DNA from 2 places in the Streptomyces sp. NPDC001219 genome. Region 2 is predicted to be linked to the other one. Evidence: riboswitches for the same ligand, from Rfam matches in the RefSeq annotation. Region 2 holds a riboswitch; the other holds the start of a gene.
The links. A riboswitch is a leader RNA that binds a small molecule or an ion and turns the genes downstream of it on or off. The one in region 2 is predicted to bind glycine.

Region 1: it holds a riboswitch for glycine, as region 2 does, so the genes downstream of both, gcvP (aminomethyl-transferring glycine dehydrogenase) here and gcvP (aminomethyl-transferring glycine dehydrogenase) in region 2, are expected to answer to the same signal.

What each region holds. Positions count from the first base shown of each region.
Region 1 is NZ_JBSFJF010000070.1:7,965-23,138, forward strand. Features, by position in the region: gene ACWC9R_RS30935 (bifunctional nuclease family protein) at 1-163, shown strand, start outside; gene ACWC9R_RS30940 (MerR family transcriptional regulator) at 351-956, shown strand; gene ACWC9R_RS30945 (DNA polymerase IV) at 1,024-2,487, shown strand; gene ACWC9R_RS30950 (PRC-barrel domain-containing protein) at 2,397-2,780, opposite strand; glycine riboswitch at 2,895-2,991, shown strand; gene gcvP (aminomethyl-transferring glycine dehydrogenase) at 3,179-6,064, shown strand; gene ACWC9R_RS30960 (DUF5999 family protein) at 6,134-6,328, opposite strand; gene ACWC9R_RS30965 (hypothetical protein) at 6,659-7,246, opposite strand; gene ACWC9R_RS30970 (glutamate-cysteine ligase family protein) at 7,838-9,391, shown strand; gene ACWC9R_RS30975 (substrate-binding domain-containing protein) at 9,411-11,198, opposite strand; gene ACWC9R_RS30980 (CPBP family intramembrane glutamic endopeptidase) at 11,392-12,201, shown strand; gene ACWC9R_RS30985 (PhzF family phenazine biosynthesis protein) at 12,271-13,092, opposite strand; gene ACWC9R_RS30990 (GNAT family N-acetyltransferase) at 13,243-13,779, opposite strand; gene ACWC9R_RS30995 (SDR family NAD(P)-dependent oxidoreductase) at 14,097-15,101, shown strand.
Region 2 is NZ_JBSFJF010000040.1:24,293-39,466, forward strand. Features, by position in the region: gene lpdA (dihydrolipoyl dehydrogenase) at 1-65, opposite strand, end outside; gene ACWC9R_RS23980 (serine hydroxymethyltransferase) at 62-1,189, opposite strand; gene ACWC9R_RS23985 (L-serine ammonia-lyase) at 1,210-2,607, opposite strand; gene lipA (lipoyl synthase) at 2,675-3,634, opposite strand; gene gcvP (aminomethyl-transferring glycine dehydrogenase) at 3,695-6,553, opposite strand; glycine riboswitch at 6,606-6,703, opposite strand; glycine riboswitch at 6,704-6,799, opposite strand; glycine riboswitch at 7,156-7,252, shown strand; glycine riboswitch at 7,253-7,344, shown strand; gene cycA (D-serine/D-alanine/glycine transporter) at 7,620-9,095, shown strand; gene ACWC9R_RS24005 (SDR family NAD(P)-dependent oxidoreductase) at 9,224-10,015, opposite strand; gene ACWC9R_RS24010 (TetR/AcrR family transcriptional regulator) at 10,206-10,772, shown strand; gene dhaK (dihydroxyacetone kinase subunit DhaK) at 10,986-11,978, shown strand; gene dhaL (dihydroxyacetone kinase subunit DhaL) at 12,066-12,662, shown strand; gene dhaM (dihydroxyacetone kinase phosphoryl donor subunit DhaM) at 12,659-13,084, shown strand; gene ACWC9R_RS24030 (SAM-dependent methyltransferase) at 13,105-13,923, opposite strand; gene ACWC9R_RS24035 (RNA polymerase sigma factor) at 14,305-14,949, shown strand; gene ACWC9R_RS24040 (hypothetical protein) at 14,952-15,174, shown strand, end outside.

The DNA of each region.
Region 1 (15,174 bases), on a different contig from region 2:
GATAGCGCTGGCCCTGCGCACCGGAACGCCGATCTTCGGTACGGACGGTGTGCTGGACGACGCGGGGATCGCCATCCCGGACGAGCAGGAGGACGAGGTGGAGAAGTTCCGCGAGTTCCTCGACCAGATCTCGCCCGAGGACTTCGGGACCAACAGCCAGTGATATCGGCCAGTCGAACCGCCTGATTCCGGCCAAACAATCAGGCCTTCCCCGTGCGAGGTCACGAGAAACCACTCGTAGGGTGATTATCACTCGGCGTGGCGAGCGCGGCGATCGTTGACGCACCCCGAGTGACTGCATACCGTCGATGTGGCAGGTCCCGTCCGGGACGTGGAGGACGGAGGGCGGCGTGGCAATCACCGGCGACGGTATGGCGGCGGAAGGGGCGTTGCCGCTCCACTCGAGCGCGGCAGCGAACCCTGCGCCGGCACCGGCCGCGGCGGTGTCGGGGGACTGCGAGGCTCAGAACATCGGCTATCGCGGCCCGACCGCTTGTGCGGCAGCGGGCATCACTTATCGGCAGCTCGACTACTGGGCGCGTACGGGCCTGGTGGAGCCGAGCATCCGGCCGGCCTACGGCTCCGGCACCCAGCGGCTCTACAGTTTCCGGGACGTCGTGGTCCTGAAGATCGTCAAGCGGCTGCTGGACACCGGGGTGTCGCTGCAGAACATCCGCACTGCCGTCCAGCATCTGCGCTCGCGCGGGCTGGCGGATCTGACGCGGATGACGCTGATGAGCGATGGCGCGACGGTCTACGAGTGCACCTCGCCCGACCAGGTCGTGGATCTGCTCCAGGGCGGTCAGGGCGTCTTCGGGATCGCCGTCGGAGTGGTCTGGCGGGACGTGGAGGGCGCGCTGTCACAGCTCCACGGGGAGCGCGTCGACACCGGCGAGACGCTGATCGGGAAGAACCCGCAGGACGAGCTGGCGCGGCGGCGTCACCGCGCGGGCTGAGTCCCCGGGCGGAGCGCGCGGCCCGGCATGGGGCCGATTGTCAGTGGCATGGGGCAGCATCGGAGATGTGAGACCCGCGCCGACGATCCTGCATCTGGACATGGATGCGTTCTTCGCGGCCGCCGAGCAGGCGGCCAAACCGAGCCTGCGCGGAAAACCGGTGGTGGTCGGCGGCGTCGGCGGGCGCGGTGTGGTCTCCACGGCCTCGTACGAGGCGCGGGTGTTCGGGGTCCGGTCCGCGATGCCGACGGCCCAGGCCCGTCGGCTGTGTCCCAACGCCGCCTATCTCAGCCCTCGCTTCACCCTGTACCGCCAGGTGAGTGAGGCGGTGATGGAGCTGCTGCACGCGCTGTCGCCGTTGGTGGAGCCGCTGAGCCTGGACGAGGCGTTCGTCGATCTGGAGGCGGGCGGGGTGCCGGCCGAGTCGGCGGCCGTACGGGCCGTGGGGGAGCAGCTGCGGCGGGACATCCGGTCCGCGACGGGGCTGACCGGCTCGGTCGGGCTGGCCGGGGCGAAGATGCTGGCGAAGATCGCCTCCGAGGCGGCCAAGCCGGACGGCCTGGTGGTGATCGAGCCGGGCACGGAACGGGAGCTGCTGGGGCCGATGACGGTGCGGACGCTGCCCGGGGTGGGGCCCGCGACGGCCGAGACGCTGCGCCGGGCCGGGATTCATACCGTTCAGGAGACCGCGGAGGCCGGTGAGGCCGAGCTGGTGCGGCTGCTGGGCAAGGCGCACGGCGCGGGGCTGTACGGGATGGCGCTGGGGCAGGACGACCGGCCGGTGGTGGCTGAGCGGGACGCCAAGTCGATCTCCGTCGAGGACACCTTCGAGGTGGACCTGACCGACCGGACGCGGGTGCGGAGCGAGGTGCTGCGGCTGGCGGACCGGTGCGTCCAGCGGCTGCGGGCGGCCGGGCGTTCCGGGCGGACGGTGGTCATCAAGGTGCGCAACTACGACTTTTCGACGCTGACCCGTTCCGAGACGCTCCGCGGACCCACCGACGATCCGGCGGTGATACGGGAGGCCGCTGTGCGCCTGCTGGAGACGGTGGACACCACCGGCGGGGTGCGGCTGCTGGGCGTGGGGGTCAGCGGGCTGGCGGACTTCACACAGGAGGACCTGTTCGCCCAGGTGGCGACGGAGCGGGAGGCGGCGGAGTCGGCCGCGGCGGCCGCTGCCGCGGCGGCGGAGCAGGCCGCCGGGGGCGCGGAGCGGCGGGAGGCCGAGGAGGAGCCGCCGCGGCGCTGGCATCCGGGGCTGGACGTGGTGCACGAGGAGTACGGCGCCGGCTGGGTGCAGGGGAGCGGGGTGGGGAGGGTGACCGTCCGCTTCGAAACGCCATGGTCCGCACCGGGGAGGGTGCGGACCTTCGCTGTCGAGGACCCGGCGCTGCGGCCGGGGGAGCCCCTGCCGCTGGTGGGCGGGGCGCCGGCGGATGGTCAGTCGTCCGAGCCGGCGATCTTGCCGAAGTTGGTGTCGCCGGAGCCCGGCACCGGATCAGAGGTCGGGGAAGAAATATCCAGGCGATAGTGGTGATAGAGCTGAAGTTCCTGCTCAGGGGAGAGGTGACGGCCCACGCCGAAGTCCGGGGCGTCCTTGATCAGTTTGCGGTCGTAAGGAATGTGCAGTCCCTCATCGACCATTTTGCTGGGCTCCAGGGGGACGAACGCATCCCGGCTGAAGAGTCCGGTGCGTACGGCCGCCCACTCCGGTTCCCCCGTCGCATCGTCGAGGTAGACCTCGTCGATGGTCCCTATTTTCGCGCCGTTACGGTCGAATGCTTTGCGGCCGATCAGGCTTCGGGGATCGATATCGGTTTGCACGGCCCCTCCAATTGGTCGCAACTGCCCTGTGACAACTACCAAACGGCACATTTCATGCCCCGGCCACTCGAAGGAGCCTTCGAGAGCCACGCTGGTAGGCTGGCGATTGGCCGCAGACCCCGTGCGGGAGAGTCCTTGTCGTTCGCGACCAGGGCGCCGAAGGAGCAACTCCTCCCCGGAATCTCTCAGGCACCCGTACCGCATGGACGAGGTCACTCTGGAAAGCAGGGCGGGCCACGGACGGCACAGCGCCGAGACCCCCCTCACCGACGGTGAAAGCCGGGCCGCTCCTGGGCGGGCCGGTGAAGCTCTCAGGTTAGATGACAGAGGGGGAGGCCGTCCGGGCACCCGCGCCGTGGTGCCCCTCGTAGGTCGCACCGACCAGGAGGCCCCCGCAGATGACCACCAATCGCATCTCCTTGACCGAGCTGGAAAGCGGCACCCCCTTCGAGCGCCGGCACATCGGTCCCGACCAGGCGGCGCAGGCGAAGATGCTCGCGCACATCGGCTTCGGGTCGCTGGACGAGCTCACCGCCACCGCCGTGCCCGATGTGATCAAGAGCGCCGAGGCGCTCGGCCTGCCGCAGGCCCGTACCGAGGCCGAGGTGCTCAAGGAGCTCCAGGGCCTGGCGGACCGCAACCAGGTCCTCGCTTCCATGATCGGTCTCGGCTACTACGGCACGTTCACCCCGCCGGTGATCCTGCGCAACGTCATGGAGAACCCGGCCTGGTACACGGCGTACACGCCCTACCAGCCGGAGATCTCGCAGGGCCGCCTGGAGGCGCTGCTGAACTTCCAGACCATGGTCGCCGACCTGACCGGACTGCCCACCTCCGGCTCCTCGCTGCTGGACGAGGGCACCGCCGCCGCTGAGGCGATGGCGCTCTCCCGCCGTGTCGGCAAGGTCAAGCAGGGTGTCTTCCTGGTCGACGCCGACTGTCTGCCGCAGACCGTCGCCGTGATCGAGACCCGTGCGGAGCCCACCGGCGTCGAGGTCGTGGTCGCGGACCTGTCCGACGGCATTCCGGCCGAGATCGCCGAGCGCGGTGTGTTCGGTGTGCTGCTCCAGTACCCGGGCGCCTCCGGTGCGGTGCGTGACCCCCGCGCCCTCATCGAGCAGGCCCACGAGCTGGGCGCGATCGTCACCGTCGCCGCCGACCTGCTCGCCCTGACGCTGCTCACCTCGCCCGGTGAGCTGGGCGCGGACATCGCCGTCGGCACCACCCAGCGCTTCGGTGTCCCGATGGGCTTCGGTGGACCGCACGCCGGCTTCATGGCTGTCCGTGACCAGTTCGCCCGCAGCCTCCCCGGCCGTCTCGTGGGCGTCTCCGTCGACGCCGACGGCAACAAGGCCTACCGGCTGGCGCTGCAGACCCGTGAGCAGCACATCCGCCGGGAGAAGGCCACCAGCAACATCTGCACCGCGCAGGTGCTGCTCGCCGTCATGGCCGGCATGTACGCGGTCTACCACGGGCCCGAGGGCCTGCGGACCATCGCCCGGCGCACCCACCGCTACGCCGCGGTCCTCGCCGAGGGCCTGCGGGCCGGCGGGGTGGAGATCGTGCACGACGCGTACTTCGACACCCTGACCGCGCGGGTGCCCGGTCGGGCCGCCGACGTCGTCGCCGCCGCCCGCGAGGCCGGGGTCAACCTCCGGCAGGTCGACGCGGACCTGGTGGGCATCGCCTGTGACGAGACCACCGGGCGGGCGCAGCTGGCCGGCGTCTGGAGTGCCTTCGGGGTGCAGGGCGACGTCGAGCAGCTGGACGCCGCCGCGGCCGAGGCGCTGCCGCAGGGGCTGCTGCGCCACGACGACTACCTCGCGCACCCGGTCTTCCACGAGCACCGCTCCGAGACGGCGATGCTGCGCTACCTGCGCACCCTCGCCGACAAGGACTACGCGCTGGACCGCGGCATGATCCCGCTCGGCTCCTGCACGATGAAGCTGAACGCCACCACCGAGATGGAGCCGGTCACCTGGCCCGCGTTCGGCCAGCTGCACCCGTTCGCGCCGGCCGGCCAGGCCGAGGGCTACCTCACGCTGATCCAGGAGCTGGAGGAGCGGCTGGCCACGGTCACCGGCTACGACAAGGTCTCCATCCAGCCGAACGCCGGGTCGCAGGGCGAGCTGGCCGGTCTGCTGGCCGTCCGCGCCTACCACCGCGCCAATGGCGACGAGCAGCGCACGGTCTGCCTGATCCCGTCGTCGGCGCACGGCACCAACGCCGCCAGCGCAGTGATGGCCGGGATGAAGGTCGTCGTCGTCAAGACCGGTGAGGACGGCGAGGTCGACACCGACGACCTGCACGCCAAGATCGAGAAGCACCGTGACGAGCTCGCGGTCCTGATGGTGACCTACCCCTCCACCCACGGGGTGTTCGAGGAGCACATCACCCAGATCTGCGCGGCGGTGCACGAGGCCGGCGGCCAGGTCTACGTCGACGGCGCCAACCTCAACGCGCTGGTCGGGCTCGCCGAGCCCGGCAAGTTCGGCGGCGACGTCTCGCATCTGAACCTGCACAAGACCTTCTGCATCCCGCACGGCGGCGGTGGCCCCGGTGTCGGCCCGGTCGGCGTCCGCGCCCACCTGGCGCCGTACCTGCCCAACCACCCGCTGCAGCCGGGCGCTGGCCCCGAGACCGGCGTCGGGCCGATCTCCGCCGCTCCCTGGGGCTCGGCCGGCATCCTGCCGATCTCCTGGGCGTACGTCCGCCTTATGGGCGGTGAGGGCCTCAAGCGCGCCACCCAGGTCGCGGTCCTCAGCGCGAACTACATCGCCAAGCGCCTGGAGCCGCACTACCCGGTGCTCTACACCGGCCCCGGCGGTCTGGTGGCGCACGAGTGCATCATCGACGTCCGGCCGCTGACCAAGGCGACCGGTGTGAGCATCGACGATGTGGCCAAGCGGCTGATCGACTACGGCTTCCACGCGCCGACGATGTCGTTCCCGGTGGCCGGCACCCTGATGATCGAGCCGACCGAGAGCGAGGACCTCGCGGAGCTGGACCGGTTCTGCGACGCGATGATCGCCATCCGTGCGGAGATCGAGAAGGTCGGCTCGGGGGAGTGGGACAAGGACGACAACCCGCTGCGCAACGCCCCGCACACCGCGGGCGCGCTCGGTGGCGACTGGACGCACCCGTACACCCGCGAGGAGGCCGTCTTCCCGGCCGGTGTCTCCGTCGCCGAGAAGTACTGGCCGCCGGTGCGCCGGATCGACGGTGCCTACGGCGACCGTAACCTCGTCTGCTCCTGCCCGCCGCTGGACGAGTACGACAACTGACCCACGGCAGCAGCAAGGGCCCTCGGCAGATCTGCCGGGGGCCCTGTGGTTCGTGGTGAGCGCGGCGGGTCAGGCGGCGGCGCCGACCCGGGTGCGGTGCGGGGCGATGACCTGCCCGTCCGGGAGCAGCTCACCGGTGTCCTCGAAGAGCAGGACGCCGTTGCAGAGCAGGCTCCAGCCCTGCTCCGGATGGTGCGCCACAAGGTGTGCGGCCTCCCGGTCGGTGGAGTCTGCTGACGGGCATGGCGGTTGGTGCTGGCACATGGGAGTTGTCTTTCGCTGCGGTGAGGTGAACGTCGTCGTGCGGCTCGATGAGGTGTTCATGGCCGCTCCCCCGTTTCTGTCGGTCGGTCCCAGTGTTGCCCCACGGACGCGATTCCGCAGGGATTTCGCAGCAGCGGTACTCACTCGGTAGGGACGCGTCACCCGTGCGGGCGGTTGCTCCCAATTGCACTCGTCCCCAAGAGGGTTGGGCGTGGTATCCGCGGACTAGGCCGCGTGGGTGAGCATGCGTGAGCGCCCCGTGGCCGGACGGGGCCGCGGGGCACGCTCGGGCAGGACGGCGGGCGCCGCAACTCGGGGCGGCACCGCCGGTCAGGCGGGTTCGGCGAGGAGCGGGGCGGGCGCGAGCCGCAGGGTGAGCCGGGGGAGCAGGTCGGCGAGGTGCTGGGGGCGGTGCGCGGCGATACCCGGCGGGGCGGGCGCCAGCGGCACCAGCAGGTCGGCGGGTGCGGGCAGCCCCTCGGCGCCGTCGGAGGCGAGGTCGTGATGCAGCCACAGCGTGAGCATGTACAGCTCGGGGACCGACAGCAGACGCGGCTGGTAGGGCGTGGCGAGTGAGTCGGCCTGGGCCAGTGCCTGCTCGGTCGCGGCGACGTAGGGGCCGCCGCAGAAGCGCCCGAAGGTCCAGCCGTCCGCGGTGAGGACCGTCTCGGCGGCCGCCACGGCACGCTCCCCGCCGCGGATCAGGAAGCTCCATCCGGCCAGCCGGGTGTGCGGGGTGCCGCCGGCCCGGCTGATGTCGTCCCAGACGTGGATGGGCAGCGGGTGGTCGGGGCTGAGCGGGCCCTGATGGGCGCGGAGTGCGGAGACCGGGGCCTCGCGGACCGCGGAGGGCGAGCCGAGAGCGGCGAGAACGCTGCGCAGGGCGGGCGCGGGGGCAGGGGGAAGGTGCAGCGGCATGGTGGGTCGCCTCTCACTTCGGAGACACGGCGGAGCGTGGCTCGGAGACACGGTGGAGCGTGGCGGGTGCAAACGGCGTTGTCTGCGGGCGGGGTCAGAGCATGGCCGGTTCGGGGCCGCGGCCCGGCGGGGTCGGCCGCGGTGTCCGGAGTCGGTGAGAGCGCCTGGACGCTGGGCGCCAAGTCTCTGCCTCGTAAGCGGAGTTTATACGACGTATGTTCCGAAAGTGTTTCTGCTACCGGTCTTGTGGATTTCCGGCAAGGGGAAATCAGGACCGCTGTGCGAGGTGCTTTCCACCGCTTTGCGCGGCGTTTCGGTGACGCCACCTCGTATTGCCGCGGTGGCGCGGTAGGCCGGAACTGGCCGGTCTTTCTCACAAGCGAATTGCCGCTGGTGATTGCCGAGCAGATATGCCTGTGGGCCGTGCCGGATGCTGCACCACTTCGAGCCTATCGGCACCGGCATGCCGTCGCGGCGTTATTGATCAGATTGCCGTGGGCATCATCGACCGTAGCGCGAGCCCCGGCGGTGCCGGGGACGGCCCCAAGCGGCCCGTGGCCGCGGGCTGTTCACTGAAGGAGGGACCCTTCGATGGGGGAGAAGGTCGCTGCGGACGGGATCGACCTGGCGGACCGGGAGCGTTACCGAAGAAAGCTGCACGACTGTCTTGAGGGATTGCACCGGCTCCTGACGGAGAAGCGGTTCGACCGTCCCAGAGATCTCATGGGTCTGGAGATCGAACTCAATCTCGCCGGTGCCGACGGACTGCCGCGCATGATGAACACTCAAGTACTGGAGCGCATCGCCAGTGGTGATTTCCAGACCGAACTCGCCCAGTGCAACCTCGAGGTCAACATCCTGCCGCACCGCTTGAGCGGCCGGGTGCTGGACCAGCTCGCCGAGGAACTCCGTACGGGGCTCGGCTATGCGGAAAGGAAGGCCAGGGAGGTCGCCGCCCGGATCGTGATGATCGGCATTCTGCCGACCCTGCACGCCACCGACCTCACGGCCGCCAGCCTCTCCGAGAACGACCGCTACGTCCTTCTCAATGACCAGATGCGGGCGGCCCGCGGCGAGGACTTCGCCCTGGACATCCGGGGCGTCGAGCACCTGGTCTCCCGCTCGCCCTCGATCGCGCCGGAGGCCGCTTGTACGTCGGTTCAGCTGCATCTCCAGGTGACGCCGGGCCGTTTCGCCGCCGTCTGGAACGCGGCACAGGCCATCGCCGCGGTACAGGTGGCGGTCGGCGCCAACTCGCCGTTCCTCTTCGGCCGTGAGCTGTGGCGCGAGTCGCGGCCGCCGGTCTTCCAGCAGGCCACCGACACCCGCTCGCCCGAGTTGCAGGCCCAGGGCGTGCGCCCCCGTACCTGGTTCGGTGAGCGCTGGATCGACTCCGCGTACGACCTGTTCGAGGAGAACGTGCGCTACTACCCGCCGCTGCTGCCGGTCTGCGGGCCGCAGGAGCCGCTGCGCGTCCTCGATGAGGGCGGGGTGCCCGACCTGGCCGAACTGGTCCTGCACAACGGCACGGTCTACCGCTGGAACCGCCCCGTCTACGCGGTCGCCGACGGCGTCGCGCACCTCAGGGTCGAGAACCGGGTGCTGCCGGCCGGCCCCACCGTCACCGACGTCATCGCCAACACCGCCTTCTACTACGGCCTGGTGCGGGCGCTGGCCGAGGAGCCGCGCCCGGTCTGGTCGCGGCTGCCGTTCGCCGCGGCGGCCCACAACTTCGACACCGCCTGCCGGTACGGCATCGACGCCACCCTGGAATGGCCGCGTCCCGGGCGGTCGGGCGGAACCGCGGGCGTCCCGGCCGTACGGCTGGTGCGTGAGGAGCTGCTGCCGCTGGCGGCGCGCGGGCTGGACGCCTGGGGGGTGGAGCCGGCCGACCGTGACCACTACCTCGGCATCATCGACGAGCGCTGCCGGCGCCGGGTGAACGGGGCGTCCTGGCAGGCCGCGGCCTTCCACCACGCGCGGCGCCAGGGCCTGGACCGGGATGCCGCGCTCGCCGCGATGACCCGGCGCTACAGCGAGTTGATGCACACGGGGAAGCCGGTGCACACCTGGCCGGTCGCCTGGCCGGCGGGTGGGCGCGCCGCCGTACCGGAACCACGGCAGGCGGCGACCGAGGGGGCGTAGCCCGGAGTCCCGGAGCCGTTCAGCGCGGTCCGTCGCTGCCCGCCGCCATGATGGCCTTGAGCATCACCCGGTGGATCTGCGACGGGTCGCTGACCCGGTGCGTCGAGCCGCCGGTCGGCGCGGCGAGGCGGGCCAGGGCCGCGGTGTCGGCCTCCGGACCGACCGCGAGGGCGATCAGCGGCACCGGCCGCTTCGGGTCGGAGAGCTTCTCCAGCTTGCTCACCAGGGCGTCGAGACCGATGCCGTGGGCGTCGTCGTTGGTGCCGTCGGTGACGACGACCAGCGCGTTGAACTTCCCGCTCACATAGGACGAGCGGGCCTTCTCGTAGGCCGCGAGCGTGGTGTCGTACAGGCCGGTGGCGCCCTGGGGTTCGGGGGCCAGTGAGCGGAAGGCGTCGGCGAGCGCTTCGCGGTGGGTGCCGCCGTCCTTGCCCCGCCCGCCGAGCCGCTCGGTGGGGGACAGCTCCACATAGTCCGTGTCGCCGCCGAGCGAGGTGGCGAACTTCCACAGCCCGATCTCGTCGTCGGAGGTGAAGGTGGTCAGCGCCTGGAGGAGGGAGTTCTTGGCGAGGTCCATACGGGACCGGCCGCTGTGCCCCGGGACGGGTGCGCTCATCGAGGACGAGGCGTCCACGACGGTGGAGAGCCGGGCGCTCTGCACCGTGATCGTCCACATGCCCATCAGGGCCTGGAGTTCCTTCGCCGTCGGCGGCTCGGCGGCGTCGGCGGAGTACGGCTGGGGCGCGCGCCCGCCGGCGGCGCGGACCACCTTCGGGTCGGCCTCGCCGTTGGGGCCCCGGAAGCCGGACCGGCGCAGCTCACGCTGGCCGGCGGGTTCGCTGAGCAGCGTCATGAAGCGGTTGGCGGCGCGCGACTGGTCCGGGGACGTCTCGTTGTTGTCGACCAGGGTGTACGGGTAGTCGAGCCGGGCCGTGCCGTCCTTGGGGTAGAGCAGGTCCAGCTCCGGCCCGCCGGCCGCACGTCTGTTGTGGGCGAAGGCGGCCTGCTCGGAGAGCAGCAGCGCCTGGTTGCGGCGAGGGCTGCGCTGCTCGGCAGCAGAGCCGTCGCGGGGCAGGGTGGCCATGGCCTGCCGGTCGTCGTCCGCGGTCCGCTGGTTGAGCAGTCGTGCCGTGGCGGCGGTGCGGGTGTCCGCGGCGACGGGGTCCGGTGCCGCCTTGGCGTTGGCGGCGCTGATGCGGGCCAGGGAGAGCAGTCCGGTGGCGCTGTGGGACGGGTCGGCGACGCCGAGGTGCAGGGCGTCGCCGGAGGTCGTGGCCCGGGCCAGTTCCGTCCAGGTGTAGGTCTTCGCCGGCCAGCCCAGCGATCTGGCGGCCTGGGGCACGGCGCCCAGCGTGACCGGCGACGAGGCGAGGGTGCCGGCGGTGGCCAGCGGGGTGCCGCGCTCGGCGCCGACCCGGTCCACCCACAGGCTCGAATCCGGTATCCAGACCTGGAATTCGGGATCGACCGGCCGCTGCGCGAAGGCGTCGGCGACCTCGTGGGCGGCCCGCGAGGTGACCTTGACGTCCAGACATCTGCCGTCGGTGCGTATCGCCTCCTTCCGCGCCGACTCGGCCACCGCCTCGATCGCCGGGGCGATATCGGGCGAGGCCGCCACCGCCAGCTGTGTCGCCTCGCCGCCGCACGGTCCGCCGAACGCGAGCAGACCGGTGTCCAGCGCCACGACCGTGCCGGCGGCGACGGCCAGCGCCACACCGGTGGCGAGGACGAGCGTGCGCGGATGTACCCCTCGGCGGGCCCCCGTGCGCGCCGGTACGGGTCCGTCGGGCAAGCTGTGTCGTCCCATTGCGGTAGCGCCTCTCCTTCTCGGAGCTCGACCGGGATGCGCCGGTAGGGGAAAACGCGCCATCGGGATGGCGCCCGTCCCCGGCCTGTCGTGCGCGATCTTCGGACCTGCTGCCGAGACCCTAGCGGGGCGGTGGTGGCACCGAGGCGGTAACGGCGGAAGCGGAGGAAGTGTGCAGTCGGATACAAGTCCCGTGGCCGATGCGGACGTTCCAGGTCAAGGGCCTGGTGACGGGCTCGTGGGGGAGCCGTCCCGGGGCATTCTGCGGAGCGAGACGTGGATCGTCCTGGCCCTCTCGCTGGGGGCCAGCGGGCTGTCGGCGCTGATCAGCTTCATCGGGTCGGTGACCAAGCCCGGCGGACTCAAGGACCAGGCGGCGACGCTCAACGGCTCCCATGCGCCCGGCCGTCCCTGGCTGGATCTCGCCTGGCAGCTGTTCGGTATCGCCTCCGCGCTGGTGCCGGTGGTGCTGGTGGCGCATCTGCTGCTGCGGGAACGGGCCGGCGGTCTGCGGGTGATCGGGTTCGACCGGCGGCGGCCTGTCTTCGACCTGAGCCGCGGTGTCGGGCTGGCGGCCGTCATCGGTGGCAGCGGTCTGCTGCTCTATCTGGGCGCGCGGACGGCCGGATTCAATCTGACGGTGGTCCCCGAGGCACTGCCCGACGTGTGGTGGAAGATCCCGGTGCTGATCGCCTCCGCGGTGCAGAACGCCGTCCTGGAGGAGGTCATCGTCGTCGGGTATCTGCTGCGCAGGCTGGGGCAGTTGGGCTGGTCACCGCTGGCGGCACTCGCGGCCAGCTCGGTGCTGCGCGGCTCCTACCACCTCTACCAGGGCATCGGCGGCTTCGTCGGCAACATGGTGATGGGCGTGCTCTTCGTCCTGCTCTACCGGCGGTGGGGGCGGGTGGGGCCGCTGGTCGCCGCCCACGCACTGATCGACATCGTGGCGTTCGTCGGCTACGCGCTGCTCGCCGGCCGGGTGGGGTGGCTGCCGACGCCGTGAGCCGGCGGAGGCGCGGGGCACCACCGGTGCCTGCCGCGCCTCCCGTGGGCGGCTGCCCTGCGGGCCGGTTCAGCCGGTGGCCAGTAGTTCCCCGTCGATGACGGTGACCGCTGAACCGGTCAGCAGGGTCCGGTCGCCGCGCAGTTCGGTGTGTACGAAGCCGGTGCGGGCGCCGCCTTGCCAGCCGACCAGGTTGGCGCGGCCCAGGCGCGCCGACCAGAACGGGGCGAGCGCGGTGTGCGCGCTGCCCGTTACCGGGTCCTCGTCGATGCCCACCGAGGGGAAGAAGCAGCGCGAGAGGAAGTCGTAGCCGCCGTCGGGGTCTTCGGCGCGCGCGGTGGCGATCACCCCGCGGCCGCCGTGCCCGGCGAGCGCCTTCAGATCCGGGGCCAGCGCCCGTACGGACCGCTCATCGGCCAGCTCGACCAGGAGGTCGCCGACGTCGGGGCCGGTGTCGTGCGCGGAGCGGATCGCGGTGCCGAGCGCGTCCGCGACCACCGCCGGTACCTCGACGGGGGTGAGCGGGGCGGTCGGGAAGTCCATGGTGATCGCCCCGCTGTCGTCGGCCGTAGTGGCCAGTACCCCGCTGCGGGTGCGGAAGCGGACCGTACCCGTGGCCGTCCCCGTCGTGTGCAGCACATGAGCGGTGGCCAGAGTGGCGTGCCCGCACATGTTCACCTCCGCGGCCGGGGTGAGCCAGCGCAGCGCCCAGTCGGCGTCACCGCCCGCGGGCAGCGGGTGCGCGAAGGCGGTCTCGGAAAGATTGACCTCGGCGGCGACGCGCTGGAGCCAGGCCGTCTCGGGAAAGGCGCCGGAGTCGAGCAGGACGACTCCCGCGGGGTTGCCGGCGAACGGACGCTCACTGAAGGCGTCGACGATGCGAATCCTCATGGCCGCGAGCGTAGAGGCGCCGCGAACCCGCGGGCCAAGGCCAATCCGGGGGAATTGGACGGCAAGCGGGGTGGCGGTGGCCCGTGTGAGTGGCTTGTCGGGTGCCGGGCGGCGCCACCGGTGGCCTGTCTCGCGGAGGCGAGGGGGAGCTCAGGCGGACGGCGCGGCCGGGGACCACACGCCGAACCACTGCTCGGCGCCGTAGGCCTCGAACCGCTCTTCCTCGGTGAACCCCAGCTTCGCCGCGAGGCGCATCGAGCGGATGTTGGCGGTCTGGGTGGCGAGCACCACCGGTTCGCCGGGCAGCGCGCCGGCGAACCAGTCGAGTGCCGCTGCGCACGCCTCGCCGGCGTATCCGCGTCCCCAGGCCTGTGGCAGGAACAGGTAGCCGAGTTCGGCCCTTCCGGCGGCCTTTCGAAGGTGGCCGGTGTCTCTGGTGAGCATGACCTGGCCGATCATCGCTCCGTCGAGATCGACGATGAAAAGGCCCGGGCGCCGGCCGGGTGCCCCGGGGATCGTGCGCTCGAGCTCGTCACGCGGCCGCGGGCCGCCGAGGTAGGTGCCCACCTCTGGCGAGGCCAGCAGCTCGATGGCCGCCGTGCGGTCCCGGGCCTCGGGCTCACGGAGCACGAGCCTCTCGGTCCTGATCGGGGCAGGTGGCCATGCGACGGGCCCGAGTTCAGTCATGCCGGCCAGCCAATCAGCGGGCCCGGAGGCGATCAAGCCTTGAGAATCGGCCAACCCGCCGGCCCGGGCCCTCACCGACGGGGCTGATCCAGCGGTCGCTGTCCCGTGACGCGAGTGATGGTGACGGCCGGGCGGGTTTGTGCCACTTGTCTTGATCGGTGCGGGATGCCGCGGCTGTTGCCGCACCGGGCTTGCGCACCGTCGGCCGGCTGTCGGCGGGATGTCGGTGGCTTCCAGGACCGTGGGAGCTGCGCGTGGCCGCTTTCGAATGTGCGGTCCGCCCGCCTCCAGACCACTCCGAGTTCCGGGAGCCCGCCATGCCCGCTGTACCCCAGGTCCCGCAGTGGGACGTCCACCGGCTGCCGCCCGCCGAGGGAAAGGTCTTCCTGGTCACCGGCGGCAACGCGGGCATCGGGTATTTCGTCGCCGAGCAGCTCGCCGGCACCGGGGCCACGGTCGTTCTCGGCAGCCGCTCCAGGGCGAAGGCCGAAGACGCGATCGCCTCCATCACCTCGCGTGTCCCCGGCGCCAAGGTGAGGCACCTGCCCCTGGACCTGGCCGATCTCGCTTCGCTCAAGGCATCCGTGGACGCGCTCGGACTGGATCGCCTCGACGCGGTCGTCCACAACGCCGGTGTGGCGCTCGACGATCCACCGCGCCGCGAAACCACAGCCGGCCACGAGCTGATGTTCGGCACCAACCACCTGGGGCACTTCGCGCTGACCCACCACCTGGCCCCCCTGCTCACGGCAACCTCGGGAAGCCGGATCGTCACCACCGGCAGTTTCGCCGCCAAGTCCGAACGCCTGGACCTCGACGACCTCCAGAGCACGCACGACTACCAGCCCAAACGCGCCTATGCGCGGTCGAAGCTGGCCCAGATGCTCTTCGGCTTCGAACTCGACCGCCGCCTGCGTGCTGCCGGCAGCAGGACGCTGAGCGTGGTCGTTCATCCCGGCGGCGCGCTCGACTCCCTGACGCCGTCGCGCCCGCCGTTCCATGTCCGGACCGCCGGCGAGCGGCTGAGCCGTCTGCCGCTCCGCCTTCTCGTCCAGGGCAAGGACGCTGCCGCCTGGCCCGCTGTCCGGGCCGTGCTCGACCCGGGCGTCCGCGGCGGCCAGATGTGGAGTCCCCGACTGTTCGGCCTGCGCGGTACGCCCAGGATCGAACCCCTCTGGAACCACCTCGCCGACACCACGACCGCGGCACGCCTGTGGGCGGCCAGCCGCGACCTGACCGGCAGCGACCTGACGTTCACCGCACCGACAAGGTCCGGCGGGAGCGAAGGCCCAGCGGCAGAGCGCGGCCAGGGAGACGCCTGACCGGAGGAGACCGGACAGGCGGTGGAGATCTCCTGACGCAGGACAGTCGCTTCGGGGCTGGCAGAGCGCCGGG
Region 2 (15,174 bases):
CGGATCGCGGCGACATAGCCACCGGGGCCACCGCCGATGACAAGGACGTCGAACTGCTGGTTCATGGTGTGCTCTTCTCAGGGGAGGGAGGGGTGGGGGTGGTGTCCGCCGGCGCCGTGCCGCGCCCCGGCCGTCGGGTGGGTACGCGTTCACCGGGGTGGTGGGTGAGCACACGGGCGACCGCTTCGGCGGCCGCACGGAAGCCGGCCTCGCCGCATCCGCGGGCCGCGAGGGCGTCGACGCCGATGCTCACTTCTGAACTCATGGGCGGTGTACCGGAGTTGAGTGAGAGCGTGGTGCGCTCCACGGTGAGGCCGAGCGATCGGAGGGCCTCTGCTGCCGCGCACACGTCCAGGCCCGTGCCCCGGAGGTCGACGAGGACCCGGTCCGTCTCGGTGGAACCGGTCAGCACACGGGCCCCGGTTTCGGCGACATCGTCGGCCAGGAGCCGGCCGGCCATGATCCTGGCGGCCCGGAGGCCGGCTGCCCGGTGTTCACGGAAGGCCGGTGAGGCGGCACACCGGAAGGCGGCCGCCTTCGCCGCCATGTCCTGTGCGAACGTCTCCGTCTCCCGGTCGGGGAGCGCCACGGCGTCGAGTCGGCGCGCGATGCGGGGGTCACCGGTGAGGACGGCGCCCCCGAGCACCGGATGGCTGCCCGTGGTGACGACGTGGGCATGGGGCACGGGACCGGGGTGCAGCCCGGCCGCGACCGGGCCCGCGACGTTCGCCATGTCCACCAGGAGCAGCGCGCCGGCCTCGTCGGCGATCCGGCGGAGGCGCGCGTAGTCCAGGAGCCGTGGATACGCCGCCCACCCCGCGAGGATGATCCGGGGACGCCGCAGCTCGGCCAGCCGGTGCACCTGGTCCAGGTCGACCGTGAAGTCGGACGGGCGGACCTGATAGGTGGCCAGGTCGTACAGCTCGCTCAAGCGGCCCGTGTGCGTCGGGCACCCCGGGCCGGCGGCCGGCGCCAGGTCCGGCGCGAGCACGGTGTCGCCCGGGGCGAGCAGTGCGGACAGGACCGCCGAGAGGGCCTCGTCCCCCGTCCGGTGCCACACCTGGGCGTACTCCGCACCGAACAGCGCCTTGGCGCGGTCGGCGGCCAACTGCTCGACGGTGGCGGCGGATTCGGCGGCCGGGAGCCGCGGTTCCGGGCCGGTGGGCGTCGCGTCGAAAAGATCGGTCATGGTCGCTCCTCGCGGCGGGATCAGCACTCGATGACGTTGACGGCGAGGCCGCCGCGGGCGGTCTCCTTGTAGGTGACCTTCATGTCGGCACCGGTGTCCTTCATGGTCTTGATGACCTTGTCCAGGGAGACGTGGTGGCGGCCGTCGCCGCGCAGCGCCATACGGGCGGCGGTGACGGCCTTGACCGCGGCCATGCCGTTGCGCTCGATGCACGGGATCTGGACCAGGCCGCCGACCGGGTCGCAGGTCAGGCCCAGGTTGTGCTCCATGCCGATCTCGGCGGCGTTCTCCACCCGTTCGGGGCTGCCGCCCAGCACCTCGGCGAGGCCGCCGGCGGCCATCGAGCAGGCGGAGCCGACCTCGCCCTGGCAGCCGACCTCGGCGCCGGAGATCGAGGCGTTCTCCTTGAAGAGCATGCCGACGGCGCCGGCCGCGAGCAGGAAGCGGACGATGCCGTCCTCCTTCTCCTCCCGGGAGGCCGCACCCGCCGCGAAGTTGAGGTAGTAGCCCAGAACGGCCGGGATGATCCCGGCGGCACCGTTGGTCGGGGCGGTGACGACCCGGCCGCCGCCGGCGTTCTCCTCGTTGACCGCCATCGCGTAGAGCGTGACCCACTCCATGGCGCGGTCGGCCGGGTCGCCCTCGGCGCGCAGCGCGCGGGCCGAAGTGGCCGCCCGGCGGCGGACCTTCAGCCCGCCGGGCAGGATGCCCTCGCGGGACAGGCCGCGCGCCACGCACGCCTCCATCACCCGCCAGATCTCCAGCAGCCCCTCGCGGATCTCGGTCTCGGTGCGCCAGGCCTTCTCGTTCTCCAGCATCAGGGCGGAGATGGACAGGCCGGTCTCCCGGGTCAGCCGCAGCAGTTCGTCGCCCGTACGGAAGGGGTGGGTGAGCACCGTGTCGTCGGGCTTGACGCGGTCCGCGCCGGCGGCCTCCTCGTCGACGACGAAGCCGCCGCCGACCGAGTAGTACGTCTTCTCCAGCAGCGTCGCCCCCTCGGTGTCACGGGCGAGCAGGGTCATGCCGTTGGCGTGGTAGGGCAGGGAGCGGCGGCGGTGCAGGACCAGATCGTCGGAGACGTCGAAGTCGATCTCGTGGGCGGGGCCGCTCTCCCCCGCCGGCAGGCGCAGGCGCCCGGTGCTGCGAATCCGTTCGACCTCGTCGTCGGCCGTCTCCACGTCCACCGTCCGCGGGGAGTGGCCCTCCAGGCCGAGCAGTACGGCCTTCGGCGTGCCGTGGCCGTGGCCGGTGGCGCCCAGGGAGCCGAACAGCTCCGCCCGCACCGAGGCCGTCCGCGCCACCAGGCCGGCCTCCTTGAGACGGCCGGCGAACATCTGGGCGGCGCGCATCGGTCCGACGGTGTGCGAGCTGGACGGGCCGATGCCGATGGAGAACAGGTCGAAGACGGAGAGGGCCATGGAAGGGCTCCTTTGCGAGAGGTGGTCGGGGAAGGGGCAGGGTCCGCGCGGGCGGTTGCGCCTCCCGTCAGGGGTGCCGGGGCCTCTTGTCGCGTGCCTGCTGATACAGCCGTCCGGCGCGGTAGGAGGACCGGACCAGGGGGCCGGACAGCACTCCGGCGAAGCCGATCTCCTCGGCCTCTTGCCCGAGTTCGGTGAACTCCTCGGGCCGGACCCACCGTTCGACCGGGTGGTGCCGCGCCGAGGGGCGCAGGTACTGGGTGATGGTGACCAGGTCGCAGCCGGCGGCGTGCAGGTCGGCCAGCGCGGTGGAGATCTCCGCCCGGGTCTCCCCCAGTCCCAGGATCAGGTTCGACTTGGTGACCAGGCCGGACTCCCGTGCCGCGGTGAGCACGCCGAGCGACCTGTCGTAGCGGAACGCGGGCCGGATGCGCTTGAAGATCCGCGGCACCGTCTCCACGTTGTGGGCCAGTACCTCCGGGCGCGACTCGCATACCTGGGCCAGCAGTTCGGGGACGCCGTTGAAGTCCGGGACCAGGTTCTCCACCCCGGTGCCCGGGTTCCGTGCGTGGATCTGCCGGACCGTCTCGGCGTAGAGCCAGGCACCGCCGTCGGGCAGGTCGTCGCGGGCCACCCCGGTGATCGTGGCGTACCGCAGCCGCATCGTGGCCACCGACTCCGCCACCCGGCGCGGCTCCTCCCGGTCCAGCGGCTGGGGCCGGCCGGTGTCGATCTGGCAGAAGTCGCAGCGCCGGGTGCACTGGTCACCGCCGATGAGGAAGGTGGCCTCGCGGTCCTCCCAGCACTCGAAGATGTTGGGGCACCCGGCCTCCTGGCACACGGTGTGCAGCCCTTCGGCCTCCACCTGCGACCGCAGCGCGTTGTACTCCGGCCCCATGCGCACCCGTGTCCTCATCCACTCGGGCTTCCGTTCCACGGGGGTCCGGCTGTTGCGCACCTCCAGCCGCAGCAGCCGGCGGCCGTCGGGGGAGGCGGAAGAGGTGGGAGATGTGGGGGCGTCACTCATGGCACGGCTCCGGGTACGGGGAGGGGTGGCGGCGGGCACGGCTACGCGAGCCCGCGCAGGTCAGGACGCGAACGCTTCGGGCGGCGGGCAGGAGCAGACCAGGTTGCGGTCGCCGTGCGCCTGGTCGACCCGGCCGACCGGCGGCCAGTACTTGTCGGGCGTGACGCCCGCCGGGAAGGCGGCCCGCTCGCGTGAGTAGGCGCGGGTCCACTCGCCGGCGAGGGCGGCGGCGGTGTGCGGCGCCTGTCGCAGCGGGCTGTCCTCCAGCGACCAGACGCCCTGGTCCACCAGGTCGATCTCGGCGCGGATCGCGATCATCGCCTCGCAGAAACGGTCCAGTTCGGCGAGGCTCTCGCTCTCCGTCGGCTCGACCATCAGAGTGCCGGGGACCGGAAAGCTCATCGTCGGCGCGTGGAAGCCGTGGTCGATGAGGCGCTTGGCGACGTCGTCGACCGTCACCCCCGTGGCGGCGGTGAGGGGGCGGACGTCGAGGATGCACTCGTGCGCGACGAGGCCCGACTCTCCGGCGTACAGGACGGGGAAGTGAGGCGCGAGGCGGCGGGCCACGTAGTTGGCGCTCAGCACGGCCACCCGGGTCGCCTCGGTCAGCCCCTCGGCGCCCATCATCCGGATGTAGGCCCACGGGATCGGCAGGATGCCGGCGCTGCCGAACGGCGCGGCGCTCACCGCCCCGATGCCGTCGCGGCGCCCGGTGTCGGGGTGCAGCGGATGGGTGGGCAGGTACGGCGCGAGATGGGCGGCCACCGCGACCGGGCCGACCCCCGGACCGCCGCCGCCGTGCGGGATGCAGAACGTCTTGTGCAGGTTGAGGTGTGACACATCGCCACCGAACTCGCCGGGCCTGGCGACTCCGAGCAGCGCGTTGAGGTTGGCGCCGTCGACGTAGACCTGTCCGCCGTGCTCGTGCACCAGCTCGCACAGCCGGGTGATGCCCTCCTCGTAGACGCCGTGGGTGGAGGGGTAGGTCACCATGATCGCGGCCAGCTGGTCGGAGTGCTTGGCGCACTTCGCCCGGAGGTCGTCGAGATCGACCGTGCCGTCGGGCCGCGAGGCCACCACGACGACGCGCATCCCGGCCATGGCGGCCGAGGCCGCGTTGGTGCCGTGCGCGCTTGCCGGGATGAGGCACACATCGCGTCCGGCCTGGCCGTTGCTCCGGTGGTAGCGGCGGATCGCCAGCAGGCCGGCGAGTTCGCCCTGCGAGCCCGCGTTCGGCTGGAGGGAGACCTTGGCGTACCCGGTGACCTCCGCCAGCCAGGTCTCCAGCTGCTCGACCAGGGCCAGATACCCGGCAGCGTCCGTGAGGGGCGCGAAGGGGTGCAGGTCGGCGAAGCCGGGCCAGCTGACCGGTTCCATCTCCGTGGTCGCGTTGAGCTTCATCGTGCAGGACCCGAGCGGGATCATCCCGCGGTCCAGCGCGAAGTCACGGTCGGAGAGCCGGCGCAGATAGCGCAGCATCGCGGTCTCCGACCGGTGCTGGTGGAAGACCGGGTGGGTGAGGAAGGGGGAGGTGCGCCGCAGGTCCGGCGGAAGCGCCGCCGAAGTGCCGTCGGCCGGGCCGGCCGGGTCGTCCCCCGCCGCGCCGAAGGCGTCGAGCACGCGACGGACGTGGTCGTGCGAGGTGGCCTCGGAGCAGGAGACGCCGACGTGGTCACCGTCCACCAGCCGCAGCAGCATCCCCTTGTCGTGCGCGGCAGCAACGACCTCCCCGGCCCGGCCGGGGACCCGCACCAGCAGGGTGTCGAAGAACTCGGGGTGCACCACCGTGATCCCGCTGTTCCGCAGCCCCGTGGCGATGCGCGTGGTGTGCCGGTGCGTCCGCCGGGCGATCCCGGTCAGCCCCTCGGGGCCGTGGTAGACGGCGTACATCGAGGCGACCACGGCCAGCAGGACCTGCGCGGTGCAGATGTTGGAGGTCGCCTTGTCGCGCCGGATGTGCTGCTCGCGGGTCTGCAGGGCGAGGCGGTAGGCGGGCCGGCCGGCGTTGTCCACGGACACGCCCACGAGCCGGCCGGGCAGGTGCCGTTCGAGCCCTTCGCGGACCGCGATATAGCCGGCGTGCGGCCCGCCGTAGAACACGGGGACACCGAACCGCTGGGACGACCCCACGACGAGGTCGGCGCCGTACTCCCCCGGTGGCACGAGCAGCGTGAGCGCCAGCAGGTCGGCGGCCACGGTGACCAGCGCCCCGCGCTCGCGCGCCGCCGCGGTCACCTCGCGCAGGTCGCGGACGGCTCCCGAGCAGCCGGGGTAGGACAGCACCACCCCGAAGAAGTCCTCCTGCGGCAGCGGCTCGGCGACGTCGATCTCGACGACCTCGATGCCGACCGCGCAGGCCCGTGTGCGCAGCACGTCGAGGGTCTGCGGCAGGGTGTCGCGGTCGACCAGGACGCGGTGGCGGCTCTTGCCGGCGACACGTCGCATCACCGTGACGGCCTCGGCGACCGCCGTGGCCTCGTCGAGCAGCGACGCGTTGGCGGTCGGCAGTCCGGTGAGGTCGCCGACCATGGTCTGGAAGTTGATCAGTGCCTCGAGCCGGCCCTGGCTGATCTCCGGCTGGTAGGGCGTGTAGGCGGTGTACCACGACGGGTCCTCCAGCACGTTGCGCCGGATCACCGCGGGGGTGGTGGTCGCGTGGTAGCCCAGTCCGTTCATGGGGACGGTCACGGTGTTCCGGCCGGCGAACTCCTGCAGCTCCGCGCGGGCTTCGGCCTCGGTGGCGGCGGCGGGCAGGTTCAGGCCGGAGGTGCTCCGGATGCCGCCGGGGACGGCGGCGTCGATGAGGGCGGCCAGCGTCGGGTAGCCGACTGCGGCCAGCATGGTGGTGCGGTCGGCGTCGTTGACGCCGATGTGGCGGGTGGCGAACTCACCCGGCGCGGAGGACTCGGGGTAGGTCATGGTGGGAGGCTCCCTGTGGGGGCACCGCGGACGCGGCGCCGTGGACGGGTTGCCTCCCCGCTCTGTCATCGGTACCTGAGAGCTTCACCACCGGGTTTGGCGGTTTGCACCGTGGGCGCAGGACATGACGTCCTGACTTTCCAGAGTCGCCTGGCCGAAGCGGTAGTGGGGCCTGAGAGATTCTGGGGAGAGTTGCTCCTTCGGCGCCTCGCCAAGGGTGGGCGAGGGCTCTCCCGCTTCGGTTCGAACAGCGCGATGTGGAGTTGTCGGGCGGCGCGGTGGTGAGGCCGGGAGTCTCCGGGGAGGAGGTGCTCCCCCGGCGCCACGTCGTCACAGGACGTGGGCTCTCCCGCCGCGGAACCGTCAGCGGTACGGATGCTGCCGGATCTTTCCCGAGGCAACGTACGGGCACCGGAACACAGCCGTCAAGAGTCTGCCGACGGACCTGCCGGTAACCTGGCGGCCCCGGAAGCGAGGCCGTGAGCTGCACAAACGCCGTCCCCTACGGGGAAGCGCCGCACTACCCGGGAGTAGCGTCCAGCCTTCGGCCGGTCCCTTGACCGGCCGCTGAGGGGGCCCTAGCCTCACCGCACATCGCCGTTCACCCCGGAGCGGGAGAGCACTGGATCAGCCAGACCCGGTCGCCGAAGGAGCAACACCTCCCCGGAAACTCTCAGGCATCCCTACCGCTCGGGCAGGCAACTCTGGAAAGCAGGCGCCGACGCGCCTCGCCGACGGTGCAAGCCGCGCGCTGAGCGCGGCGAAGCTCTCAGGCTCATGACAGAGGGGGAGGCTCACTCGGCCGCACGGGCCCCTGCCCGTGCTCGACATTCGAGGAGCCCCTGATGGCTCTCCTGCCGCTCGCCCCCGACCGCCACCCGCCCGTCGGCTCGCGGGCCGATGGTCAGGCTTCTGTGCGGGCCCGTTCAGCGTACTGACACCCTTCAGTTCGGCTGCCGCTTCTCCGCGCGCAGCCCCTGCCGCACGCCCCTGGGGCGCGTGGTCATGCTCCGAGAGACCCCCTGTCCCGTGCCCGCACGGGTCTTGAGATCCGCGAGGTTCGCCCATGCCTGAACGCAGTGACACCGGCCTGACCACCACGCCGGCCGGCTCCACACCCCCGCCCGAGGGCGAGCAGCACCTCTCCCGCCAGCTGTCCAACCGGCACATCCAGCTCATCGCGATCGGCGGTGCGATCGGCACCGGCCTGTTCATGGGCTCGGGCAAGACCATCTCGCTGGCCGGACCCTCGGTGATCTTCGTCTACATGATCATCGGCGTGATGCTCTTCTTCGTGATGCGGGCGATGGGCGAGCTGCTGCTGTCCAACCTGCGCTACAAGTCCTTCGCCGACTTCGCGGCCGACCTGCTGGGTCCGTGGGCCGGCTTCTTCACCGGCTGGACGTACTGGTTCTGCTGGATCGTCACCGGCATCGCCGACGTCATCGCCATCTCCGGGTACGTGGCCTACTGGTGGCACGATCTGCCGCTGTGGATACCGGCGCTGGCCGCCGTCGTCCTGCTGATCGCCCTGAACCTGCCCACGGTGAAGGCCTTCGGTGAGACCGAGTTCTGGTTCGCGCTGATCAAGATCGTCGCGATCGTGGCACTGATCGTCGTCGGGCTGGTCATGGTGTTCAGTCACTTCCAGGCGCCCGGTGGGGCGGCGGCGGGCTTCTCCAACCTCTGGAACGACGGAGGGTTCTTCCCCACCGGCCCCATGGGGTTCGTCGCGGGATTCCAGATCGCGACCTTCGCCTTCGTCGGCATCGAACTGGTCGGCACCACGGCGGCCGAGGCGGAGAACCCGGAACGGAACCTGCCCAAGGCGATCAACTCGATCCCGGTGCGCGTGATGCTGTTCTACGTCGTCGCGCTGATCGTGATCATTTCGGTCACGCCCTGGCGCGAGATCAGCGCGGACCGCAGCCCGTTCGTCGTGATGTTCACCCTTGCCGGTCTGGGGATCGCCGCCTCGCTGATCAACTTCGTGGTGCTGACCTCGGCCACCTCGTCGGCGAACTCGGGCATCTACTCCACCTCACGGATGGTGTACGGGCTGGCCCAGGAGGGCGACGCCCCGGGGCGCTTCGGCAGGCTCACCTCCAGGAAGGTACCGGCCAACGCCCTGCTCCTCTCCGGGATCTTCCTGCTCGCCGGTGTGGTCATGGTCGCCATGGACGACTCGATCATCGAGGCCTTCACCCTGGTGACCACCGTGTCCGCCGTGCTGTTCATCTTCGTCTGGTCGATCATCCTGATCAGCTACCTCGTGTACCGCAGGCGCCGTCCGCACCTGCACGAGGCCTCGGCGTTCAAGATGCCCGGTGGCATCGTCATGTGCTACGTCGTGCTCGCGTTCTTCGCGTTCCTCATCTGGGCACTGACCCAGGAGGCCGACACCCTGCGGGCCCTGGTGGTGACCCCGGTGTGGTTCGTCATCCTCGGCATCGCATGGGCCTGTCTCCGCCGCCGCCCGCACCATTCCGCCCGTGCGGCGGCCTTCCGTGCCGAACTCCGCGACGGCGCACGGCAGGACTGACCCGGCCACCGGAGAGCCAGGAGTTCCGGGGGAATCCATGAAGACGCCCGGCTGGGCTGCCCAGCCGGGCGTCTTCATGAACGGCGCGCGGCCGACGGCTCCTTCATCGCGCGTGCCGGCTCCCCCGGCTACCGCCGGTCCCGCTGGGCCGCCACGACCTGGTTGATGGTGCGCTCGGCGCCGGAGCCACGCTGCACCTTCTCCGAGAAGCCGGGGAACTGCCCGGCGATGGCGCTGAGCACCTTCAACTCCACCGGCGCCACGTTGACTTCGCACAGATCGCGCTCGACGGCCCGGACCACGCCCGCCACCACCTGGCCCGGGGAGACCATGCGCACACCGGCCGGCGGCGTGGCGCCCGTGACGGCGAACATGCCCGCGTCGCTGACGGCGCCGGGCTGGACCACGGAGACCCCCACCCCCGTACCGTGCAGGTCCTGGCGGAGGGACAGCCCGAAGCCGCGCAGCCCGAACTTGGCCGCGCTGTAGAGCGAGGAGTACTTGGTGGCCGCCTTCCCGGAGAGCGAGCCGACGAGGGCGATATGGCCCCGCCCCCGCTCGACCATCCGGGGCGCGAGCGCGCGGGTCAGCATGACGGGGGCCCGCAGGTTCACGGTCAGCGCGCGGTCGATCTGCTCGGGCGTGTAGTCGAGGAGCGCACCCGAGGAGGGCAGCGCGGCGTTGGCGATCAGGATGTCGGTGTCGGGGCAGGCCTCGGCGAGCTGCTCGACCTGGTCCGGGTCGGCGAGATCGGCGGTGACCGCGCGGGCGCCGAGTTCGCCGGCGAGCGCCTCCAGGGCATCGGGGCGGCGCCCGGAGAGCACCAACTCGGCTCCCTGGGCGGCCAGTTCACGGGCGAGGGCCTGGCCGATGCCGCCTACGGCCCCGGTCAGGAGAACGGTTGATCCTGCGATGCGCATAGGACGAGCCTCCAGAGACTGTTCGTTCGAACGAACGGTATGGAGGGCGGACGACCGTGTCAACAGCGGATGCCGCCGGACCCGCCGACCGCGCCGGCGCCGACGACCGGCCCGAGGGCGATCCGCGCTGGTCAGAGCGGCCCCCGCCCTTCCCCCGTGCCCGGCGGACGCCGCTGGCACAATGACTGCCATGGCCAAGCCCCCCGGAACCCGGCAGAGCATCATCGACGCCGTCCTGCGCATCATCGGTGAGGACGGCATCGCCGCGGTCACCAACCGGCGGATCGCCAAGGAGGCCCAGGTCTCCCTCGGCTCGGTCACCTACCACTTCGCGACCCAGCACGAGATGCTGCGGGAGAGCCTGCTGCACTTCGTCGCGGAGGAGACCCGGCGCTTCACCGAACTCGCCGCGCAGTGCCAGACCGACACCATGGACGCCGACCGGGCCGCCACCGCGGTCGCCCAGGTCGCCGGGGGCGCGCCCTTCGACAGCAGGCAGATCGCCCCCTTCGAGCTCTATATCCAGGCCGGCCGCGACGAGCGGCTGCGCACCGCGGCCACGGAGTCCTTCGCCGCATACGACCAGCTGGTCACCCGGATCTTCACCGGTCTCGGGGTCCCCGGCGCCGAACGGCTGGCGAGCAGCGCCGTCGCTCTCGTCTTCGGGCTGCAGCTGCGCAGCCTCGCCACCGGTCAGCCCGCCGAGGAACTCGTCGACGCCCTGATGCTGCTGGCGCGCGGGGCGCAGCAGTCCTGACCGCCGGGTGCGGCTCCGGGTACGCCGTTCGCGCCGTGGCCGGGCGGCGACCGCCCGGCAGGCCCGGGTCCATGGTCCGTCGTCCCCCGTCGATGACCCCCGAAGCCCCTCGAAGGGCGTCGAAGACGGTCAAGATCGACACCAGACAAACGGACTCTCACCTGGTAGAACACAGGGCAGAGACCCGGCTGCAAATCCCACCCGGAGGTACCCGTGAAGATGCTGATCAACGTAGCCGAGACCGTGGTCACCGATGCGCTGCGGGGGATGGCCGCGGCGCATCCCGAGCTGGTGGTGGATGCCGAGAACCGGGTGATCGTGCGGCGGGACGCGCCGGTGGCGGAGAAGGTGGCGCTGGTGTCCGGCGGCGGCAGCGGGCACGAGCCGCTGCACGGGGGGTTCGTCGGGCCCGGCATGCTGGACGCCGCCTGTCCGGGAGAGGTCTTCACCTCGCCGGTGCCCGATCAGATGGTGCGGGCCGCGGCGGCCGTGGACAGCGGCCAAGGCGTGCTGTTCCTCGTGAAGAACTACACCGGGGACGTCCTCAACTTCCAGATGGCGGCGGAGCTGGCGGAGGACGAGGGGGTGCAGGTGGCCAGTGTGCTCATCGATGACGATGTCGCGGTGACCGACTCGACGTTCACGGCCGGGCGGCGCGGCACCGGGGCGACCCTGTTCGTGGAGAAGATCGCCGGTGCCGCGGCCGAGGAGGGCATGCCGCTGGAGCGGGTGGAGGCCCTGGCCCGGCAGGTGGTGGCCTCGTCCCGCAGCTTCGGGGTGGCGCTGAGCCCCTGTACGACCCCGGCGAAGGGCAGCCCGACGTTCGGTCTCCCGGCCGGGGAGCTGGAGTTGGGGGTCGGGATTCACGGCGAGCCGGGGCGGGAGCGCCGGGCCATGATGACCTCGCACGAGATCGCGGACTTCGCGGTGGACGCGATCCTGGAGGATCTCGACCCGCGGCTGCCGGTGCTGGTGCTGGTCAACGGCATGGGCGCGACGCCGCTGCTGGAGCTGTACGGCTTCAACGCGGAGGTCCGCCGGGTGCTCGACGAACGGGGCGTGGCGGTGGCCCGTACGCTCGTCGGGAACTACGTGACGTCGCTGGACATGGCGGGCTGCTCGGTGACGCTGTGCCAGGTCGACGGGGAGCTGCTGCGGCTGTGGGACGCGCCGGTGCAGACGGCGGGGCTCCGCTGGGGGCGGTGAGCGCTCCGCCGTCCCCGTATCCCCTGTCCCTGTCGCTTTCTTGCTCAGTGCCTGAACAACCAAGGAGAGTAGCCCGTGTCCGAAACGGTGCTGGATGCCGCGTTCTTCGTACGCTGGATGACGGCGGCGGCCGCCGTCATCGACCGGGAGGCCGACCGGCTCACCGAGCTGGACTCCCCCATCGGTGACGCCGACCACGGAAGGAACATGCAGCGTGGCTTCGCTGCCGTGGTCACGGCGCTGGAGGCGGAGCCGCCGGCGACGCCCGGCGCCGTGCTGACCGCCGCCGGACGGCAGTTGATCTCCAGCGTGGGCGGGGCGTCCGGACCGCTCTACGGGACGCTGCTGCGGCGGTCCGGCAAGACGCTGGGCGACGCGCCGCAGGCCTCGGCGGAGGAGCTGCGCGCGGCGCTGGCCGCCGGGGTGGCCGCGGTGGGGCAGCTCGGCGGTTCGGCGCCGGGTGACAAGACGATGCTCGACGCGCTGACGCCGGCCGTGGCGGCGCTGGCGGAGTCGTTCGACGCGGCGGCCGCTGCGGCCGGGGAGGGTGCGCTGGCGACCGTGCCGATGCAGGCCAGGAAGGGCCGGGCCAGTTACCTCGGGGAACGCAGTATCGGGCACCAGGACCCGGGGGCGACGTCCTCGGCGCTGCTGTTCGCGGCCCTCGCGGAGGTGGCGAAGTGAGCGCGGCGACGGCGGGCGGGGCCGTGCCGGTCGGGGTGGTGCTGGTGTCGCACAGCGGGCCGGTCGCGGAGTCGGTGGCGACGCTGGCGGTCGGGCTGGCCGGGGGCGGTGACACGGTGCCGGTGGCCGCCGCGGGCGGCACCCCGGACGGCGGGCTCGGCACCAGCGCGGAGCTGATCACCGAGGCGGCGCGGACGGTGGACCGCGGTGCGGGGGTGGCGATCCTGGTCGACCTGGGCAGCGCCGTGCTGACCGTGAAGGCGCTGATCGCCGAGGGGGACGAACTCCCCGAGGGCGCACGGCTGGTGGACGCGCCGTTCGTGGAGGGCGCGGTGGCCGCCGTGGTCACCGCGTCGACCGGGGCGGATCTGGACGCGGTCGCGGCGGCGGCCGGGGAGGCCTACGGCTACCGCAAGGAGTGAGGCCGCCGCGCGCGGGGCCGTCAGGGTTTGCGGGCGACGCCCGCGTAACAGGCGGCCTCCGCGTCGGTCACATGGGTGGCGTCCTCGGGGCGGTCGGGGCGCCACTGGTGGGAGAGCGTGAGGCCCGGCTCCAGCAGCTCCCAGCCGTCGAAGAAGCGCAGGATCTCGGCGCGGGAGCGGAACTGGAGCCGGGTGCCCGCGTCGCCGTAGATCTCGATGATCTGCCGCATCGCCTCGGGGCTGAAGTCCGGTGTGGCATGGCTCAGGGCCAGGGCGCTGCCGCTGGGCAGCGCGGCCTTGAGGGTCTCGACGATGGCGTGGGCGCGGTCCTCGCCGTCGTCGGGGACGAAGTGCATCAGCGCGTTCAGGCTGAGCGCGACCGGGCGGGTCAGATCGAGGGTGTCGCGCAGCTGCGGCGCGGCGAGGATGCCCCCGGGGTCGTTGACGTCGGCCTGGACGTACGCCGTGCGGCCCTCGGCGGTGCCGATCAGCAGGGCCGCGGCGTGCGCCAGGACGATCGGGTCGTTGTCGGTGTAGACCACCCGGGCGTCGGGGGCGAGGCCCTGGGCGATGTCGTGGAGGTTCGGCGGGGTCGGGATGCCGGTGCCGATGTCGAGGAACTGCCGCAGTCCGGACGCGGCGAGGACGCGGGTGGCGCGGTGCATGAACTCGCGGTTGATACGGGCGGCGACCAGCGCGGCGGGGAAGACGCCCAGCACGCTTCCGGCGGCCATCCGGTCGGCGAGGAAGTTGGTCTTGCCGCCCAGGAAATAGTCGTAGATCCGGGACGAGTGGGCCCGGTCCAGCCGTAAGTCCACCACGGAATCGTGCTCGGTCATCGTGCGTTGCCTCCCCGATTCGGCATCCGGCCCGGCGCCTCCCCCGCGCACCATGATGCCCGTTCCGTGAGCCGCGCGCTCCGGATAGCGCACCAAATGCCGTCACACGCACGGTTGTTGGCGGGCGATGCCCCGTATGTCCCGGGACGAGCCGGTGCGCGCCGGAGAGGGGCACGACGCTCGGCCGCGCCACCGTCATGACGGGTCACATGCCATGGTCATGCGTAGTCATATGAATACGCAGCGGCAGATTTTTGCCCCACCGATGCCACAAACGGGGGCGTTTTCCGGTTCATTGGAAGGTGAGAGCAACCGCTCTCCCGCTGCCCGCGGCGCCTCGGCGTCCGGCTCGGTGCACGTCAAACGGAACGAGGACGGCTCGTGAGTGCAGACCGGGACCGACCGCTACCGGCGTGCGCTCCGGCGCATGTCCGCACCGCGGAGTTAGCCCCACTCCCCCGCGGTGCGCTCCCGGCCTCTCCGTCGGACCCGCTCGACCACCGGCTGTCGATCACCTTCGAGGCGTTCCTGGCCACCCATGCACGGAAGTGGCTGACCTACGCCTATCTGCACACGGGCAGCGAGGCCGCGGCCCGTGAGGTCACCCGGGCGGCCTACGGGCAGCTCGGCCGGCTGTGGCCGCATGCGCTGCGGCAGGCGTCGGTGGAGGCGTACGCCTGGTCGGTCCTCAAGGAACGCGTGGTGGAGTGGCTCTACGACCACCACCAGCCCACCGCGCTCACCGAGACCGCCGCCTTCGCGGTCGTCACCCATGCGCTGCTGCGCGAGTGCCAGCAGCAGTTCGCCATGCTGGAAGGCCAGTTGGGGCTGTACGCGGCCATCGCCCGGCTGCCGGAGCGGCAGTGCGACGTGATCGTGCTGCGCCATGTCATCGGATACAGCGACGCGCAGATCGGTGCCCTCCTCGGCGTCGACGAGGTCACCGTCCGCTCCTACGCGAGCCGGGGCAAGCGCAAGCTCGCCGCCGCGCTCGGCATCGACCAGGGAAACGCAAGGGGGAACTGACCATGTGGCACACCCGTCCCACCGACCGCCGGGAGACCGTGGAGACGCTGCTCAGCGCGGCCGCCGCGGTGTCCGGCATCGACGATCTGGCCGGATTCCGCGACCTCGACGACGCGGGCGCGCTCGGCGGCCTCGGCGCACCCCTGTGCGCGGGGACGGCGGCGGAGGGCCCGCGGACGGCGGTGCGGCCGGTCCGGGACGGCCGCGGCGCGCCCAGCCCGTACC